One region of the Palleronia sp. genome, then DNA from elsewhere that is predicted to be linked to it. Evidence: riboswitches for the same ligand, from Rfam matches in the RefSeq annotation. Region 1 holds a riboswitch; the other holds the start of a gene.

Region 1 (8,656 bases):
TCGGGCGGTTCGATGCGAACGGCGACGGCACGCTGTCGGCTGATGAGATCGCGGACATCCCTCCGATGGGGCCGCGCGGCCCTCACGGGCTGGAGGGCCATGACGGTCATGGCAAGGGTCATGGCCAGAACGACCGCGGTTGATGCCATGGGACCGGCCCTGTGCTACGGGCCGGTCCCGACGGACGAGGGCGGGATGAGCGAGCCTGACGACGACAGCCTGCTGGCGATCTACGCAGCCGGCGACATGGCAGCCGCGGTGCCCTTGGCCCGGCGGCACCTGCCGCGCGTGCTGGCCGTGGCGCAGCGGATGCTGGGCGATGCGTCCGAGGCCGAGGATGTCGCGCAGGAGGCGCTGATGCGTCTGTGGCGCATCGCCCCGGACTGGGAACCGGGGCGGGCCAAGGTCTCGACCTGGCTCTACCGGGTGACGGCCAACCTGTGCACCGACCGGCTGCGCGGCCGCCGCCCGACCGAGCCGCTGGACGCGGCGAACGACCCTGCGGCGCCGGAGCCCGGCGTACGGGAACGGATGCAGGACGACCAGCGTCGTGCGGCGCTGGAGAATGCGCTGGCCCGGCTGCCTGAACGGCAGCGGCTGGCGGTGATCCTGCGCCACATCGAGGAACTGCCGAACCCCGAGATCGCGATCGCCATGGGCATCAGCGTTGAGGCGGTGGAGAGCCTGACGGCGCGGGGCAAGCTCGCCCTTGGCCGAATCCTGGCCGGACGGAAGGAGGCGTTGGGATATGTCGACGAATGACGACGACCTGAGCCGCGCGCTTGACGCGCTGAAGGCGCCGCGGGCGTCGGACGACCTGATGGTGCGCGTGCTGGCCGATGCCGCGCTTCAGCAGGGGCGCCGGGAACCGCTCCGGCCGTCGGACCTGCTGATGGCACGGGTGATGAGCGATGCCCGGACGGTCGCCGCAGGCCGCCGCCGACGCGAGGGCTGGGCCTGGGGCGGGATCGCCGCGGCGTGTGCCGTCGGCCTGCTCGTCGGCGTTGCCGATCCGGGCGGGGTGGTGGCTGCGGTTGCCCCCGAAGCCTATGCGATCGAGGATCTTTCGGGCGTCTATGCCTTCCAACTGGCGGAGGTCGTGGAATGAGCCTGCGTTCGATCCCGCGCCCGTGGCGCTACCTGCTGTTCATCTCCCTGGCGATCAACGTCGCTGTCGCGGGTGTCATCATCGGCTCTGCCCTGGACCGGCATGGACCGCATCGCGGCCCGCGTCTGAGCGGGCCGATTGCGCCGCTGGTCAGGTCCTTGCCCAACGAGGCGCGGCGCGACCTGTTCGCCGACCTCAAGCGCATGCCCCGCACTGAACCCGACAGGCGGCGCGGCTCATTCGAGGCGCTGCTCTCGGCCATCCGGGCGGAGCCGTTCGAACCCGAGGCCGTCACGGCAGCCCTACGAGAGCAGCGCGATCTGGGCGCGGCGCGGCTGGTGGCGCTGGAAGACGCCCTGGCCGAGCAGCTTGCCAGGCTGAGCGCCGAGGAGCGGGCGGATTATGCGGACCGGCTCAGGGCCCTGGTGCGCCGAGCGCGGTGACGATCCAGCCGAGCGCGGCGGCGGTGGCCAGCGTGACCATCAGCCCCGCACCGCGCCACACCATGACCCCCGCCAAGATGGACAGGCCCAGCACGCGCGGATCGAGCGTGGCGGGGCTGGGCATCCACAGGACCAGCGGCCCCACGGTCTGTCGCGTGACCTCGGTGAAGAGCACATGCAGCGCGAACCAGATCGACAGGTTTGCGATCACGCCGACCACGGCCGCGGTAATGCCGCTGAGCGCGCCGGCGAGGCGCGGCATGGCCGAGATACGCTCGATATGCGGGGCACCGGCGAAGATCCAGAGGTAGCACGGCACGAAGGTCGCCCAGAGCGACACCGCCGCACCCGCGAGCGCCAGCTGCCAACCGCCCGCGTCGTAGGCGGCCAGAGTTCCCACGAACTGTGTCACGAGGATCAGGGGGCCGGGCGTGGTTTCGGCAAAACCCAGGCCGTCCATCATCTCGCGCGCGGTCAGCCAGCCCAGGGTCGTCACCGCGTCCTGGGCCATCCAGGCGAGGACGGCGTAGGCGCCGCCGAAGGTGACGACGGCAAGCCCGGCAAAGAACATCCCGATCTCGCGCAGGATCCCGTCGAGCAGGACGAGCGGTCCCATCCAGATCACGGCCCCGGTCCCCAGCGCGGCGAGAGATGTGCGCCATGGCACGGGGCCGGTCGGCGCTTCGGCCTGATCGTTGCCGCCCAGAAGCGCACCGATCCCGGCGGCGGCGAGGATCACCAGCGGGAAGGGCAGCGCGAGGAAGAACAGCGCGACGAAGGCCGCGACCGCCAGCGCCCAATGCGCCGGGCGGGCAAGCGCGCGGCCGGCGACCTTTCTCAGCGCGCCAAGGACGACGACGAGGACCGGGGCCTTGATGCCGAGGAACAGTCGCTCGACGGCGGGGGTCTGGCCGTAGGCGGCATAGGCAAGAGCGAGGCCCAGCATCACCAGCGCGCCGGGCAGCACTAACAGCGCGCCGGCCACGAGCCCACCCGCGAGCCCGCGCAGACGCCAGCCGGCATAGGTGGCGAGCTGCATCGCCTCGGGGCCGGGCAGCAGCATGCAGAAGGACAGGGCCCGCAGGAACGTGCGCTCGGACAGCCACTTCGTCTAGTCCACGAGGATGCGGTGCATGACGGCGACCTGCGCCGCGGGTCCGCCGAAGCTGAGCACGCCGATACGGCCGAAGGCCCGCAGGAAAGGGCCGGTGCCCGGTCTGTCGGTCATGGCGGCTCTCTCCCGGCTGCGGCGCCTTGGTGTCGCGGGCGGGCGATCCGGTTAACGGGGCACATCCGCTCTTTCCACAGAAGGGCACGTCGGCTACGCAGGAGGTGCCCGGTGTTCCGCCCAATGGCGGAGCCCAGAGGGAATCCGGTGACATGCCGGAGCCGCCCCCGCGACTGTAAGCGGCGAGCGCGCGTTCGAAAAAGCCACTCGGATGTCGGTCCGGGGAAGGCGAGCGTCGCGCGAGGACCCGCAAGCCAGGAGACCTGCCGGGCATGATGGAAACCAGACCGTCGGGGAGACGGGCAAGGAGACGAGACATGAATACCACCACCGCATCCCGCGCCGCGTCCGCAAGCGTTGCCCTGCCGGCGCTTTTCGCGTCGATCATCGGCCTGGGACTGATCGTCCTGGCGGGCCACGTGCAGGCCGACGCGCTGCACGACGCCGCGCACGACGTGCGCCACGCCACCGGCTTTCCCTGCCACTGAGCCATGCTTGCACGTATCCTGACCAGCGCGGTGATCGCTGGATTCGCCGCGGGGCTCGTCGCGGCGACCCTTCAGCTTGTCTTCGTGCAGCCGGTCCTGCTTCACGCGGAACTCTACGAGGCCGGTGAGCTGCTCCATTTCGGCAGCGACTCGGTCGTCCCGGTCGAGCAGGACCTGGGCGGCTTCAACCTGATGCGCGACGGGCTGAGCGTGTTGTTCTCGGCCCTCGTCTATGTCGGCTATGCGCTGATCGTGACCGCCGCGATGGCCGTCGCGGCCGAGCGGGGCGTGGCGCGAATCACCGGACGCACCGGTATCCTGTGGGGGATCGCCGGCTGGGTCGCCGTGCAGTTCGGCCCCGCCATCGGCCTGCCGCCCGAGCTTCCGGGCGTGGCCGCCGCCGACCTGGCCGCGCGCCGGGCGTGGTGGGCCGGCACGGTCGTCTCGACCGGGACCGCCTGTGCGCTTCTTGGGTTTGGACGGTCGTGGATGGCATGGGGCGCGGCGATCGTGCTGTTCCTGCTGCCCCACGTGATCGGCGCGCCGCAGCCCGAGGTGTATACCGGTCCGACGCCGCCCGAGCTCGCGGGCGAGTTCGCCGCGCGGGCGCTTGGCGTCGGCCTGGCGGTCTGGGTCTGCCTCGGCGCGCTGGCGGGCCACTTGTGGAGCCGCGAGATGCGTGAGGCGGGGATTTCGCAACCCGCATGAGTCGGCGGTGGGTTCGCCCGCCGCCCTATTGCGACGGAGGCCACCGTGGGTCGCCCCATTCTGATGCTGTTCTTCGAGTCCGGCCTTGGCGTCGTCCTTGCCGCGGGGCAGGGGCTGACGCTGGACGGGCACGACCACGCCAGCCACGATCACGGCGACGCGGCTCACGCCGCGATGCATGCCGAAATGGTGGATGTTCCCGGCGCCGCGCTGGCGGTCGAGGCCACGCCGGACCCGGTCGGCGGCTAGAACCTGCACCTTATCGCCGAGGGGTTCGCCTTCGCCCCGGCCGCGGCGGGGCACGCGCATGTGCCGGGCGAGGGGCACGCGCATGTCTATGTCGATGGGGCATGCTTGGCCGGCTCTATGGCGATTGGGCGCATATTCCCGGCGGTGGCGACGTGCGGATCACGCTGAACGCCAACGATCACAGGGCGTTGACCTCGGGCGGCCTGCCGGTCGAGGCGCGCCTGCGGCTGGAGTAGCGCCGGGCCCGGCTTGCGGGGCAAGAGGCCATTCGCTAGGCAACGGGCGTCGCGGGGTCCCGCTCATTACGAGGCGCCGGGGGCCGACGGTCGTATTTCGACACGCGATGTCCTACATTAACGGCCTGTGCGCCGGAGACCGCGAGGCTTTGCAATGAAAATCCTGAGGCGCACGCTCGTCGCGCTTTTTGCCGGCGACGACGAACGGAGTGACATTCTGCGCCGGCTGCTGACCGAACAGGCGGCCGCGCAACGCAAATGGTACGTGCTGGCGGTCCTCGCGATGATCGTGGTCGCGAGCACGACAGCGGCGACCGCGCTGCTGATGGAATACATCGTCGAGGCGCTGACGGCCTACGACAACAAGAGCGTCGTCCTGCTGGTCGCGGGGGCGGTTGCGGCGACATTCACGCTGAAGGGCGCGGCGAACTACGTGCAGTCCGTGGCGATGTCGCGGGCCGGCAACCGGATCATCGCAAACCAGCAGGAAGAGCTTTACCGCAAGCTGCTGAAGAACGGCGTGTCCTTCTTCAATCAGCAGGAATCGTCGAACCTGCTCATGCGCCTGACCTCGGGTGCGGCGGCGGCGCAGCAGGTGATCGAGCTGATCGTCGCGTCGATCAGCCGCGACGCGCTGATGCTGGTGGGGCTTCTGGGCGTCATGATCTATCAAGCCCCGTTCCTGTCGATCTTCGCGCTGCTGGTCGGACCGACCGCGATATTCGGTCTGCGTGGACTGCTACGCCAGATCCGCGAAATCATGCGCAGCGAGCAAGCCTCGACCGCCGAAATCATGAAGGTCGTGCAGGAGACTTCAAAAGGAATCCACGTCGTTAAGGTCTTCTCGCTCGAGGATCAGATGCAGGGCCGCATGGGCTCGGCCGTGCGCAACGTCGAACGTCGCCGCAATGCCATCGCCCGGATCGGCGCCGTGACAAGCCCCCTGATGGAGACATTGGCCGGCTTTGCCATCGCTGGGATCGTGGCGGTCAGCGCGTTCTCTCTCTTTGGCGGGGAGCCGACGACGGCGGGCGAGCTGATGTCGTTCATCACCGCCTTCATGATGGCCTACGAGCCTGCCAAGAGGCTCAGCCGCGTGCGTATCAAGCTCGAGACGGCGATGGTCCGCGTGCGGATGATGTTCGAGCTTCTGGACTATGAGGAGCAGCTTGTCGAAGCGCCCGATGCTGTGCCGCTCGAGCCGGGGCCGGGCGATGTGCGCCTCGACGATGTGACCTTCACCTACGGTCAGAAAAAGACGGTCCTGAAGAGCCTGACGCTGGACTTCCCGGCACGAAAAACGACGGCGCTGGTCGGTCCTTCGGGCGGCGGCAAGTCCACGATCCTGAACCTTTTGATGCGGCTCTACGATCCGTCCTCGGGGCGGGTCCTGATCGACGGGCAGGACATCCGCGGGTCGACCTTCGCATCGCTGCGGGATCGGATCTCATTCGTGGGGCAGGATACGTTCCTGTTCTCGGCCTCGGTGCGCGAGAACATCCGCTACAGCCGCCCCAGCGCGACCGACGAAGAGGTCGAGGCCGCCGCCCGCGATGCCAACGCGCACGACTTCATCATGGCGCTGGACGACGGCTACGACACCGAGGTTGGCGAGAACGGCAACTTCCTCTCGGGCGGGCAGCGCCAGCGCATCGCGATCGCCCGCGCGATCCTGCGCCAGTCCGAGATCCTGCTGCTGGACGAGGCGACGAGCGCTCTCGACGCCAGTTCGGAGGCGCTGGTCAAGGAGGCGCTTACCCGCTTGACCGAGAATACGACGACAATTGTGATCGCGCACCGGCTTTCGACGATCCTCCAGGCAGACCAGGTTCACGTGATCGACGACGGGCACGTGGTCGAAACCGGTTCGGTGCACGAGCTTCTGGCCCGCCAAGGGCCGTTCCGGACGCTCTATGAGCAGCAATTCGAAGGGTTCCGCGATGCCGCAGCCGAGTGACCTGTTCCGGCGGGCCAAGACCCGGTTCCGGGGGGCTGGCCGCGTCGAACGCGCGGCATGGATGACGGGAGTCGCCGTGACATCGCCCCTGGTGGTGCCGGTATTCCTGGGATTCTGGATGCGCCGGCGGGCGGTGAAACGCCGCGGCCTGGGCGCGAGCCCACGTTTAGCGAGCCCGCGTTTCGTGATGTCGTCGACGCCTCCGCCGGCAGTGGCACCGGACCCGTCGGTCGAGGCGCAGCTTGCGGCGCTGCCCAATCTCTTTGCGCTGGTCCGCGTGATCGGCAATGACCTTCCGCCGCGCCACAAGATCGGGCAGTCGCGGGAAAACCTAGACTTCGTGCTCAGGAACGAGTCGCCGTTCGACGCGTGCGAAAAGCTGTGGATCGTCAATCGCATCGTGGACAAGGCCGAAGAGGCCCGCATCATCGCAAGGCTGGAAGAGGCTGGCGCCACCTACGAGGTGATCCCCTTCGACGCCGATGAATATGCCGACGTGCCGCTGGATTTCTCGCATTTCCAAGAGCCGCAGGTCCTGCAGTCCGACGCCTTCGCCGCGCTCGACGAACCGACGCAGATTCGCGTCGTGGCGCAGATCTATCGGCTGAAGAACGTTTACGTGATGCACAATAACGGCGCCCGAAACCGGGCTTTGGTCCTGGGGCAGGCGCGGGCGAAATGGGTGCTGCCCTTCGACGGCAACTGTTTCCTGACCGAAGCCGACTGGGACCGAATCCGCGCCGATGTCACTGCCGCGCCCGAGAGGCAGTATTTCGTCGTGCCGATGGCGCGGCTCGGTTCGAACGACCGCGCCTTCGACGACATGCCGCCCGAGGACGCGCAGGAAGAGCCGCAGATCCTGTTTCGCCGCGACGCGCCCGCACGGTTTGACGAGGCGCATCCCTACGGACGGCGTCCCAAGGTCGAGCTTCTGGCCCGCCTCGGCGTGCCGGGGCTTTGGAACCAGTGGCGGATGGACCCGTGGGACATCCCCGCCGGACCGGTCGGTCCCGACGCGCACCGCGTCGGGCGCGCCGGCATGGTGCGGCGCCTCGCGTCGGGGCGCGCCGACCTCGAGGCGCAGAGCCGGAACGTGCTGCACCAGCGCGGGCTGGCCCGGTCCGGCGCCATCGTGGCGACGCTTCGCCGTGCGGATGCGGCCGTGCTGGCCGCGCGAGGCCATAGCCCCGACCGGCCCGTCCTGTTTGATCGCGACCGCCTTCCCTGGCATGCAGGCCGCCCCCTTGGCCGTGCCGTCGCTGCGGTCGCGTCCGAAGCACGCAGCCGCGGGACCTACTCGGTCACGCAGAAGACCGAGCTTCCGCCTTCCGGCGACCCGCACGACTACTACCACCCGGCGCCCCACTGGTGGCCGAACCCGAACACTTCGACCGGGCTGCCTTACGTGAAGCGCGACGGAGATCGCCTGCCGGGCACCGAGATGTACGGCGAGGGCAGCGAGAAATTCGATCGCACCCGCTGGCAGATGATGGCCGACGACACCACGGTGTGCGCTCTCGATTGGGCGATCGACAAGGACGCCGCGGCGCGCGACCATGCGCGGCACCTCGTGCGGACCTGGTTTCTGGACGACGAGACCGCGATGACGCCGCACATGCGCTTTGCCCAGGTGCGGCGCGGCCATAATGGCGACGAGGGCAGCGCGACCGGGATCATCGAGCTCAAGGACCTGGCTTTCGTCCTCGATGCGGTCCGGCTACTGGACGACCCGGCCTTGTCCGAGGACCTGCGCGGCTGGTTGCGGCCCTACGCGGACTGGCTTGCGACCTCGCCGCAGGGCGTGGCCGAGCGGCGCGCGCGCAACAATCACGGCACCTTCTTCGACCTGCAATTCGCGGCCGTCGCGGCGTTCCTCGGCGATATCGATGCTCTGCTGGATAGCTGGATGCACAGCGTGTCGCGCATCGGCGGCCAATTCGATGAGCAGGGGGCGCAACCGCACGAACTGACGCGAACGCTGACCCAGCATTATTGCGCGTTCAACCTGCAGGGCTGGCTGACGCTCCTCACGCTGTACCGGGGCTGCGGCATTCCCGTGGACGCTCAGCCCGAGATCGCTCGCATCGGGACTGGCGTCGGTTGGCTGCTGAATCAGCGGGGGGCGGAGTGGCCCTATGAGCAGATCGAGCCGTTCGACACCGACCGCTTCGCGCCGATCGCTCTTGCGGCGGCCGATCTTGGCATCGCCCCCGCACCGGATCAGGACGACCTGGCACTG
Region 2 (8,656 bases), on a different contig from region 1:
GCCATGGCGAAATCCTCTCCGGCGGTGCGCATCGTGGACGAGCCCCACAGGTCCACGACCATCGCGCGCGGCCAGTCGCCCTCGTCCTGCAGGTGGCGGCGGACGACCTCTGCCGCCAGCCGCTGGCCCTGCGCCCAGGCCGCCCGCGTCGGCACCGCACGGGCGTCCACCGTGTACAGGTTCCGCCCCGTCGGCAGGACGTCCGTCCGCCCGCGATAGGGAGAGCCCGACGGCCCCGCCTCGATCCGCTTGCCGTCCAGCGCATCCAGCAGCGCCTGCCGTTCGCCGCTGCCGTCGCCAAAGGCGTTCTCTCGGCCCCAGACATGCAGCCCGTCGCCAAACTGCCCTTCCTTCACGTCGCAGACGAAGCGGTCGATCCGGGTGATCGCCTCGGCCGGGCAGGAGGCGCCGTCCAGCCCTAGATCGGCCTCGACCCCCAGCGCCTGCGCCTCGGCACGGATGTCCTCTTGCAGCCGGTCGCGGCGGCGCGGATCGAGCCCGTCCGCGTTCGAGAACTCGTCGAGTAGCGCCTCGAGATGAGCGAAGCGCTCGGGCGTGCCGCTGTCCTTCAGGGGCGGCGGGACGTGGCCTAAAGTCACCGCGCCGATGCGGCGCTTGGCCTGCGCCGCCTCGCCGGGATCGTTGACGATGAACGGGTAGATCACGGGCAGGTCGCCGGTCAGTGCCTCGGGCCAGCAGGTGTCGGACAGGGCGACGGCCTTGCCCGGCAGCCATTCCAGCGTTCCATGCGCGCCGATATGCACGAGGGCGTGGGCGCGATGCCGCAGCCATAGATAGAAGGCCACGTAAGCGTGGCGCGGCACGCGGCTGAGGTCGTGGTACTCGTCCCCCTTCGCCTCCGGCGTTCCGCGTTCGGGCTGAAGCGCGACCCACACGGCGCCGCGTCGCACGGCGGCAAAGCGGAAGGCGCCGTCGACGAGGTTGGGATCGTCCTCGGGCGCGCCCCATGCGGCGGTCAGGTCGGCGCGCATCGGGTCGGGCAGGCGGTCCAGCGCGGCGCGGTAGGCGGCGAGGGGCCACGCCTCTGTTCGCGCGGCGAGGGCGCCGGGTAGCGCGTCGCCGGGTGTGATCGGGTAGCCGGCACCGGCGAGGTCGGACAGGATCGACTCGGCCGAGGCCACCGCGTCCAGTCCCACGGCATGTGCCATGTTCCAGTCCCGCCCCGGGTAGGTGGACAGCACCAGCGCCGGACGCCGCTTGGCCGCCGGGGTGGCGCCGAGCCTGATCCACGCGGAGACCCGGTCGGCGATGGCGGCGATGCGGCCATCGTCCGCGCGGTGGGCGATGCGGGCGAATTGCAGGTCGGGATCGCGGACGCCCGGCTCCTTGAAGGACGCGACTCCGGCCATGATCCTGCCGTCCATCTCGGGCAGGACCACGTGCATCGCCAGGTCAGCCGGTGAAAGGCCGCGCTCGGCCTCGGTCCAGGCGCTGCGCCGCGCGGTCGACAGGGCAACCTGGAACACCGGCACCCCGGCGGCGTCGAGGGGCGATGTTCCGTCCTCTCCGCGTCCCGAGAAGGCGGTGGCGTTCACCACCGCCGCTGGCTTCCAGAACGACACCTGCCGGCGCAGCCACCTCGCCGCCTCGGGCGCCTTCAACGAGGGCGCGAACAGCGCCATCGCATCGAACCCACGCGCGCGAAGGGCGTGGATCGCTGCCGCCACCGGCTCCAGATCCGCGGCGACGACGTAGGAGCGGTAGAAGACCACCAGCACCCGTGGCTTCGGTTCCGGTCCCACGCCGGCCAGCGGACAGCACGGCCCATCTTCGGGCTTCCAGGCCCCGACCATCGGCAGCGCCTTCTGCCCACGCACGGGACCGGCATAGAGGCCCGACGCAAGCGCCATCTGCTGCAGCGCCGCCTGCGCGGCCACCGCGCCGCCGGTGTCGCAAAGATGCTGCAGGCGGCGGAGGGTCGAAACCGGCAGCGTCGACGCCCGGTCGAGCGTCTCGTCGGGGCGACCGTCGGCGGGCAGGACGGCAAGCGGGATGCCACGGGCGCGGGCCAGCGCCTCGACCTGTTGCAGGCCGTAGGACCAGTAGGGGGCGCCGCCAATCAGGCGGATCAGGATGCCCTTTGCACCGGAGAGCGTCTGCTCGATATAGGTGTCGACCGACAGGGGGTGGCGCAGGGCCGAGAGGTTGGCGAGGCGCAGCGAGGGCAAAGCATCTCGCCCCCGGTGCCACGCATCCGCGAACGCGCCAAGGTCTGAATCCGAGAAGGACAGCACCACCAGGTCAGCCGCGTCCTGGCCGAGGTCGGTGGGCGTGTCGGCCTCTTCGAGCCCGTGGCTTTCGCGGAAGATGACGTGCATCTTACGGCGCCATCATCGCGAACCGCGTCATTCAGCGGTCTCGAGCGCGCCAAGGGCGGCGCGGATCGCAGTTTCGTCGATGTCGTCATGCTCGGCGATCACCACGAGGCGGCCACGGCGGGCTTCCTCGGGCTTCCACGGGCGGTCGAACTGGTGCCGGACGCGGGCGCCGACGGCCTGGACCAGCAGGCGCATGGGCTTGCCCTGGACGGCGGCGTAGCCCTTCACGCGCAGGATGTTGCGCTCTTGCGCGAGGCGTTCGATGGCGGCGACCAGATCGGCGGGGGTGGCAAGCTCGGGAATGTCCACGACGATCGACTCGAAGTCGTCGTGATCGTGGTCGGCCGCGTCGTCATGGTGGCTGGGGCGGGCGTCCATGTCATCCTCGGCGGCGGCCTTCAGCCCGAGGATCACGCGCGGGTCCACGACACCTTCAGCGCATTCCACGATGGGCAGGGGGCGGGGGGCTTCGGCGGCGATGATCTCGCGCGCCTTCGCCACGCCTTCGGGACCGGCGAGGTCGGGCTTGGTCAGCAGGACGATGTCCGCGCAGGAGATCTGGTCCTCGAACACCTCGGACAGGGGCGTTTCGTGGTCGATGCTGTCGTCGGCCTCGCGCTGCGCCTGCACCCGGTCCACGTCAGGGGCGAAGCGGCCGGCGGCGACGGCCTCGGCATCGGCCAGCGCGATCACGCCGTCGACGGTGATCTTCGAGCGGATGTCGGGCCAGTCGAACGCCTTGAGAAGCGGTTTCGGCAGCGCGAGGCCGGAGGTCTCGATCAGGATGTGGTCGGGGCGGGGGTCGAGCTTCATCAGCGCCTCGATCGTCGGGATGAAGTCGTCGGCCACGGTGCAGCAGATGCAGCCATTCGCCAGTTCGACGATGTTCTCGGCCGGGCAGTCGGGGATCGCGCAGCCCTTGAGGATCTCGCCATCGACGCCGACATCGCCGAATTCGTTGACCACGACCGCCAGACGGCGGCCGCCGGGATTCTGCATGAGGTGGCGGATCAGAGTAGTCTTGCCGCTTCCGAGGAAGCCCGTGACGACGGTGACGGGAAGCTTGGACAGGTCGGTCATTCGGGGATCTCCAGTGGCGGGATGCGCGCGATGCAGTTGCGCTTGAAATGTTCGGGCCGTTCGCGCCACGGCACAAGCCCGTCGGGCTGGGCGGCATAGAGGCTGGCGCCTTCGACCACGAGGGCCGCGTCGGCCTCGGTCAGGTTGCCGTAGACGAAGGTCCAGCGGTCGGGGCCGCGCAGCGCGATCGAACAGCCGCGCTCGCAGTTCGACATGCACTCGACCTCGACCAGGCGCACGCCCTCGGGAAGCTGGCCCGCGACGGCGTCGGCGAGCACCTTGCCGGGGCGGCGGGATTCGCCGGGGGTGTCGATCCCGCGACGGCACTTCACGCAGACCAGAAGTTCGGTCTCGGCCATTCTCACCTTTCCGGCGGGGCGCATCACGGAATGGGGGCAGGGCCCCGTCCTCCGATCGTGGCACACCCCGTCCACGTCGTCTCACTTCGGCGGCTGGCAGGTCTCCCGGCTTGCGGATGTGGGCGTCTGCCCGCGGTCGTCCCGCCTTCCCGGCCGGTTGGCCAGTGGCGTCGGGCGACCTCTCCGGTCACGGTCGCGGGGGCGGCTGGGTTCAAAGACCCATTCCCTTTTCACCCGTTGCAACGGGCACCAGCGCAGGCGAGACATGGGCGCAACGCAAGCCCGGAGTCAAGCGATGGACGAAGCAGCCGAGCGGCACAACGCCAAGATGAAGAAGATCAAGGAGGCCCGCGATCGGATGATGGCGGGCAAGACCGGTGAAAAGGGCCTGATCGTCGTCCATACCGGCAAGGGGAAGGGCAAGTCCTCGTCCGCGTTCGGGATGGTCATGCGCTGCGTCGGCTGGGGCATACCGGCGGCGGTCGTGCAGTTCGTGAAGGGCGACTGGGAAACCGGCGAAAAGCGCGTGATCGAGGACCGCTTCCCGGAGGTGCGCCTGTTCGTCGCCGGCGAGGGCTTCACCTGGGAAACTCAGGACCGCGACCGCGACATCGCCGCGGCCCGTCGCGGCTGGGAGATCGCGAAGGAGCAGATCCGCGACACCCGCAACGGCTTCGTCCTTCTGGACGAGATCAACATCGCCCTGCGCTACGACTACCTCGACATCGACGAGGTGGTGCGCTTCCTGCTGGAGGAAAAGCCCGACATGACCCACGTCGTGCTGACGGGCCGCAACGCCAAGCCCGAGCTGATCGAGGCGGCGGATCTCGTGACAGAGATGGATCTGGTGAAGCACCCGTTCCGCGACGGCATCAAGGCGCAGAAGGGGGTGGAGTTCTGACCGCACCGATCGCCTTCGACCTTGTGGTCTGGGACTTCGACGGGGTGCTGAACGTCAATCCCGGCGGCAAGGTGTTTCCGTGGATCGCCGACCTCGACCGGGACGTCGGGATCTCGCCCGACAGCTTTCGCCGGTTCCTGAACGTCCCCGGGCAAAGGCGGGACGTGCTGAACGGCTGGTGCGACCTGCAGGAGCGGCTTTCCGGCTGGATCGAGGACGAGGGGCACGACATCACGGCCGAGGATTTCCTGGCGCACTGGCTGACCGCCGACGACCGACCCGACGCCGAGGCGGTCTCGTGGCTCGACGCGTGCCCGGGTCGCAAGGTGATCGCCACGAACAATCCCGTCTCGCGCGCGCAGTATATCAGGGACCGGACCAGCGCCGGGCGCGTGGCCGAGCGGGTGTTTGCCAGCGGTGAGATGGGGGTGGCCAAGCCGTCCCCCGGCTTCTTCGGCCAGATCGAGCGGTGGGCCGCTCTACCCCCGCCCCGGATCCTGCTCATCGACGACAGCGCCGAGAACTGCGGCCGTGCGCAGAGCCGCGGGTGGAGGGTGTTCCGCTTTGCCCCCGAGACGCGCGACCGGCTGCCCGGGGTGCTGGGCCTGTGACCCTGCGCGTTGCCCGCTACGCCGTCGCGCCCCGCCGCGACGTCGCCGTCCCCCGGATGCGCATCGCGATCCTTGCCGACCTGCATGCCTGCGCGCCCTTGGTGAACGAGGCGCGGGTGAAGCGGATCGTCGATCAGGTGCAGGGGCTGGAGGCCGACATGATCTGCCTGTTGGGTGACTACGTGGGCCACTCCTGGGGAATGCGGCCGCTGACCCCGCCGGAGGTCGTGCCGCACCTCGCGCGCCTGACTGCGCCGCTCGGAGTTCACGCGATCATGGGCAACCACGACTGGAAGGACGATCCGGTCGCCCGCCGCGGCCGCGCGGCCGAGACATTCTGGCACCGCGCGCTGACCGCGGTTGGCTTGCCGCCCCTGTCGAATGTGGCGCGGGTGCTCGAGGCCGGCGGCGTTCCCTTCACTCTCGCCGGGCTGGAATCGCAGCGGGCCTATGGCCGCCGCATCGGCGGAGCGGATGTCGAGGCGGCGCTTCAAGGCTGCGATCCCGGGCTGTTCACCATCCTGCTCGCGCACGAGCCGGACGCGTTTGCCGATCTGCCCGATCACGTGGACCTGACGCTGTCGGGGCACACGCATGGGGGGCAGATCCGGTTCGCGGGGCGGCCGTGGATGGTCCCCTCGCGCTTCGGCGTGCGCTACGCCTACGGGCATCTGAGCGAGGGGACGCGGCAGCTCGTCGTGTCCTCCGGGATCGGGACCAGCGGGCCGCCCATTCGCCTGTTCTGCCCGCCCGAACTGACCGTGGCAGAAGTCGGATGACCCGCGCGCTGATGATCCAGGGCACGGGCTCGAACGTGGGCAAGTCGATGCTGGTGGCGGGCCTCTGCCGTGCTGCGCGCAGGCGCGGCCTGTCGGTGGCACCGTTCAAGCCGCAGAACATGTCGAACAACGCCGCCGTTACGGCCGACGGGGGCGAGATCGGCCGCGCGCAGGCGCTGCAGGCGATGGCCGCCGATCTGCCCCGCCACACCGACATGAACCCTGTCCTGCTGAAGCCCGAGTCCGACACCGGCGCGCAGGTCATCGTGCAGGGCCGCCGCCTGACCACCGTTCGCGCCCGTGACTACGCCAAGCTGAAGCCGCACTTGCTCGAAAAGGTGCTCGAGAGCTTCTTTCGCCTGAAGACCGCCCATGACCTGGTGCTGGTCGAAGGCGCCGGCAGCCCGGCCGAGGTCAACCTGCGCGCCGGCGACATCGCCAACATGGGTTTCGCGCGGGCGGCCGCCGTGCCCGTGGTGCTGGCCGGCGATATCGACCGGGGCGGGGTGATCGCACAGATCGTTGGCACCCAGGCGGTGATCGACCCCGAAGACGCCGCGCTGATCGGCGGGTTCCTCATCAACCGCTTCCGGGGCGACCCCTCGCTGTTCGATGACGGCTATCGGCTGATCGAGGCGCGCACCGGCTGGCGCGGCTTCGGCGTCTGCCCGTGGTTCGACGGCGCGTGGAGGCTGCCGGCCGAAGACGCGCTCGACCTGCGCGGGGGAAGGGGCGAGGGGTTGCACATCGTCTGCCTGCGCCTCGGACGGATCGCGAATTTCGACGACCTCGACCCGCTGGCGGCCGAGCCGGGCGTGCGGTTGACCATGCTAGGCCCCGGCCAGGCGCTGCCGGGCGACGCGGACGTGGTCATTGTCCCCGGCACGAAGTCCACGCGGCGCGACCTTGCTTGCCTGCGCGCGCAGGGCTGGGACGTCGACATCGCCGCCCACGTCCGGCGCGGCGGCCATGTGCTGGGCATCTGCGGCGGCTACCAGATTCTCGGGCGCGAGGTCGCCGATCCGCAGGGGGTCGAGGGCGCGCGGGGCGCCGACCCGGGCCTTGGCCTGCTGGACGTTACCACCACGATGTCGCCCGACAAGCGCCTGACCGAGGTGCGCGCGATCCACGCGGCGACCGGGCAGTGCTTTGACGGCTACGAGATCCACATGGGCGCAACCGACGGCCCCGACCGCGTGCGCCCCTTCGGTTTCGTGGACGGCACCCCGGAAGGCGCGGTCAGCGCCGACGGCCGCATCGCCGGCAGCTACTTGCATGGCATGTTCACCGACGACGCGTTCCGTGCGGCATGGCTGGCCGGCCTCGGTGTCGTGTCCGAGGCCGGCTATGGCGCCGGCGTCGAGGCGACGCTCGACGCGCTGGCCGACCATCTCGAGGCGCATCTGGACGTGGACGGCCTGCTGTGCCTCGCCCGCTAAAGCGCGGCCTCAAGCTGCGCCCAGCCGTCGCCGTCCGGCAGGCCCAGTCGAATCCATCCGTCGCTATAGGGGAAGATCCGGCTCCATACGCGGCCCCGCGCCAGCTTGTCCTGTGCCGCGGCGGCGTGGCCTGCGTCGTAGGTACGGAACAGGGTTGTGCCCCCGACCAACCGCCAACCCGCGGTAGCCGCCAGCCGGTCGAGCCGCTCGGCGTCGCGAACAAGCCGTTCGCGAGTCTCGGCCTGCCACCCCGTGTCGGACAGGGCCCGCCGTCCGATCTCGATCGCGGCGCCCGAGACCGGCCACGGACCAGCCTCGGCCTGCAGCTTGGCCGCCAAAGGCCCGGCGGTCAGGGCGAAGCCCAGCCGCACGCCCGCGAGGCCGAAAAACTTGCCGAAGGACCGCAGGATCACTGCATTCGACGGCATGTCCTTCGCAAGGGACAGCTCGGGCGCGACGTCGCAGAAACTCTCGTCCACGACCAGCGTAGCGACCTGTGCGGCCAGCGCGCGCAGCGCATCGGGCGTGCAGCTTCGCCCGTCCGGATTGTTCGGGTTCACGACCACGGCAAGATCAGCGCCTTCGAGCGCCCCGATCTCGGTCATCTCGGCGACCTCCCATCCGGCCCCGACCAGCGCCCCTGCATGCTCGTTGTAGGTCGGACCCAGCACTCGCGCCGACCTGCCGGAGACCACGCGCGGCAGCGCCTGGATCGCCCCCTGCGCCCCGGCCATTGGCACGACCGTAGCCGTCGTGCCAACGGCCGCCCGCGCCGCGTCCGACAGCGCGGCCATCTCGGCGCGGGTGGGCAGTGCGGTCCAGGCGCGGGAGGGCAGGTCGGGCACGGGGTAGGCGCGCGGGTTTATCCCGGTGGACAGGTCGAGCCAGCCGTCGCCGCCATACCGCATCATTGCCGCGTCGAGATTGCCGCCGTGATCCCTCATGCGACCCACCCCGCCACCAGCACCGCCCCTGCGATCAGGATCGCCCGGCGATAGAGGTCGAGCGACCGGCCAGGCGCCGCGGCCGTCGCATCGGGCGCGTCCGCGTTCAGCCACGGCTCGTCCGCCACACGGTCGCCATAGACGCGCGGACCGGACAGGCGGCAGCCAAGCGCCGCGGCCATCGCCGCTTCGGGCCAGCCGGCA

What was found. Region 1 has a riboswitch for cobalamin ahead of ACFDS3_RS00440 (CbtB domain-containing protein). Riboswitches for the same ligand answer to the same signal wherever they lie in the genome.
Region 2: it holds a riboswitch for cobalamin, as region 1 does, so the genes downstream of both, ACFDS3_RS07100 (DUF1636 family protein) here and ACFDS3_RS00440 (CbtB domain-containing protein) in region 1, are expected to answer to the same signal.

Annotation. Positions count from the first base shown of each region.
Region 1 is NZ_JBELKF010000001.1:85,692-94,347, forward strand. It holds gene ACFDS3_RS00415 (EF-hand domain-containing protein) at 1-143, shown strand, start outside; gene ACFDS3_RS00420 (RNA polymerase sigma factor) at 148-762, shown strand; gene ACFDS3_RS00425 (hypothetical protein) at 749-1,108, shown strand; gene ACFDS3_RS00430 (periplasmic heavy metal sensor) at 1,105-1,551, shown strand; gene ACFDS3_RS00435 (chromate transporter) at 1,523-2,653, opposite strand; cobalamin riboswitch at 2,872-3,065, shown strand; gene ACFDS3_RS00440 (CbtB domain-containing protein) at 3,097-3,267, shown strand; gene ACFDS3_RS00445 (CbtA family protein) at 3,271-3,975, shown strand; gene ACFDS3_RS00450 (hypothetical protein) at 4,021-4,224, shown strand; gene ACFDS3_RS00455 (hypothetical protein) at 4,326-4,460, shown strand; gene ACFDS3_RS00460 (ABC transporter ATP-binding protein) at 4,615-6,417, shown strand; gene ACFDS3_RS00465 (alginate lyase family protein) at 6,401-8,656, shown strand, end outside.
Region 2 is NZ_JBELKF010000019.1:162-8,817, forward strand. It holds partial or broken gene cobN (cobaltochelatase subunit CobN) at 1-2,339, opposite strand, end outside; gene cobW (cobalamin biosynthesis protein CobW) at 2,367-3,419, opposite strand; gene ACFDS3_RS07100 (DUF1636 family protein) at 3,416-3,778, opposite strand; cobalamin riboswitch at 3,856-4,047, opposite strand; gene cobO (cob(I)yrinic acid a,c-diamide adenosyltransferase) at 4,074-4,679, shown strand; gene ACFDS3_RS07110 (HAD family hydrolase) at 4,703-5,290, shown strand; gene ACFDS3_RS07115 (metallophosphoesterase) at 5,287-6,069, shown strand; gene ACFDS3_RS07120 (cobyric acid synthase) at 6,066-7,508, shown strand; gene cobD (threonine-phosphate decarboxylase CobD) at 7,505-8,452, opposite strand; gene cbiB (adenosylcobinamide-phosphate synthase CbiB) at 8,449-8,656, opposite strand, start outside.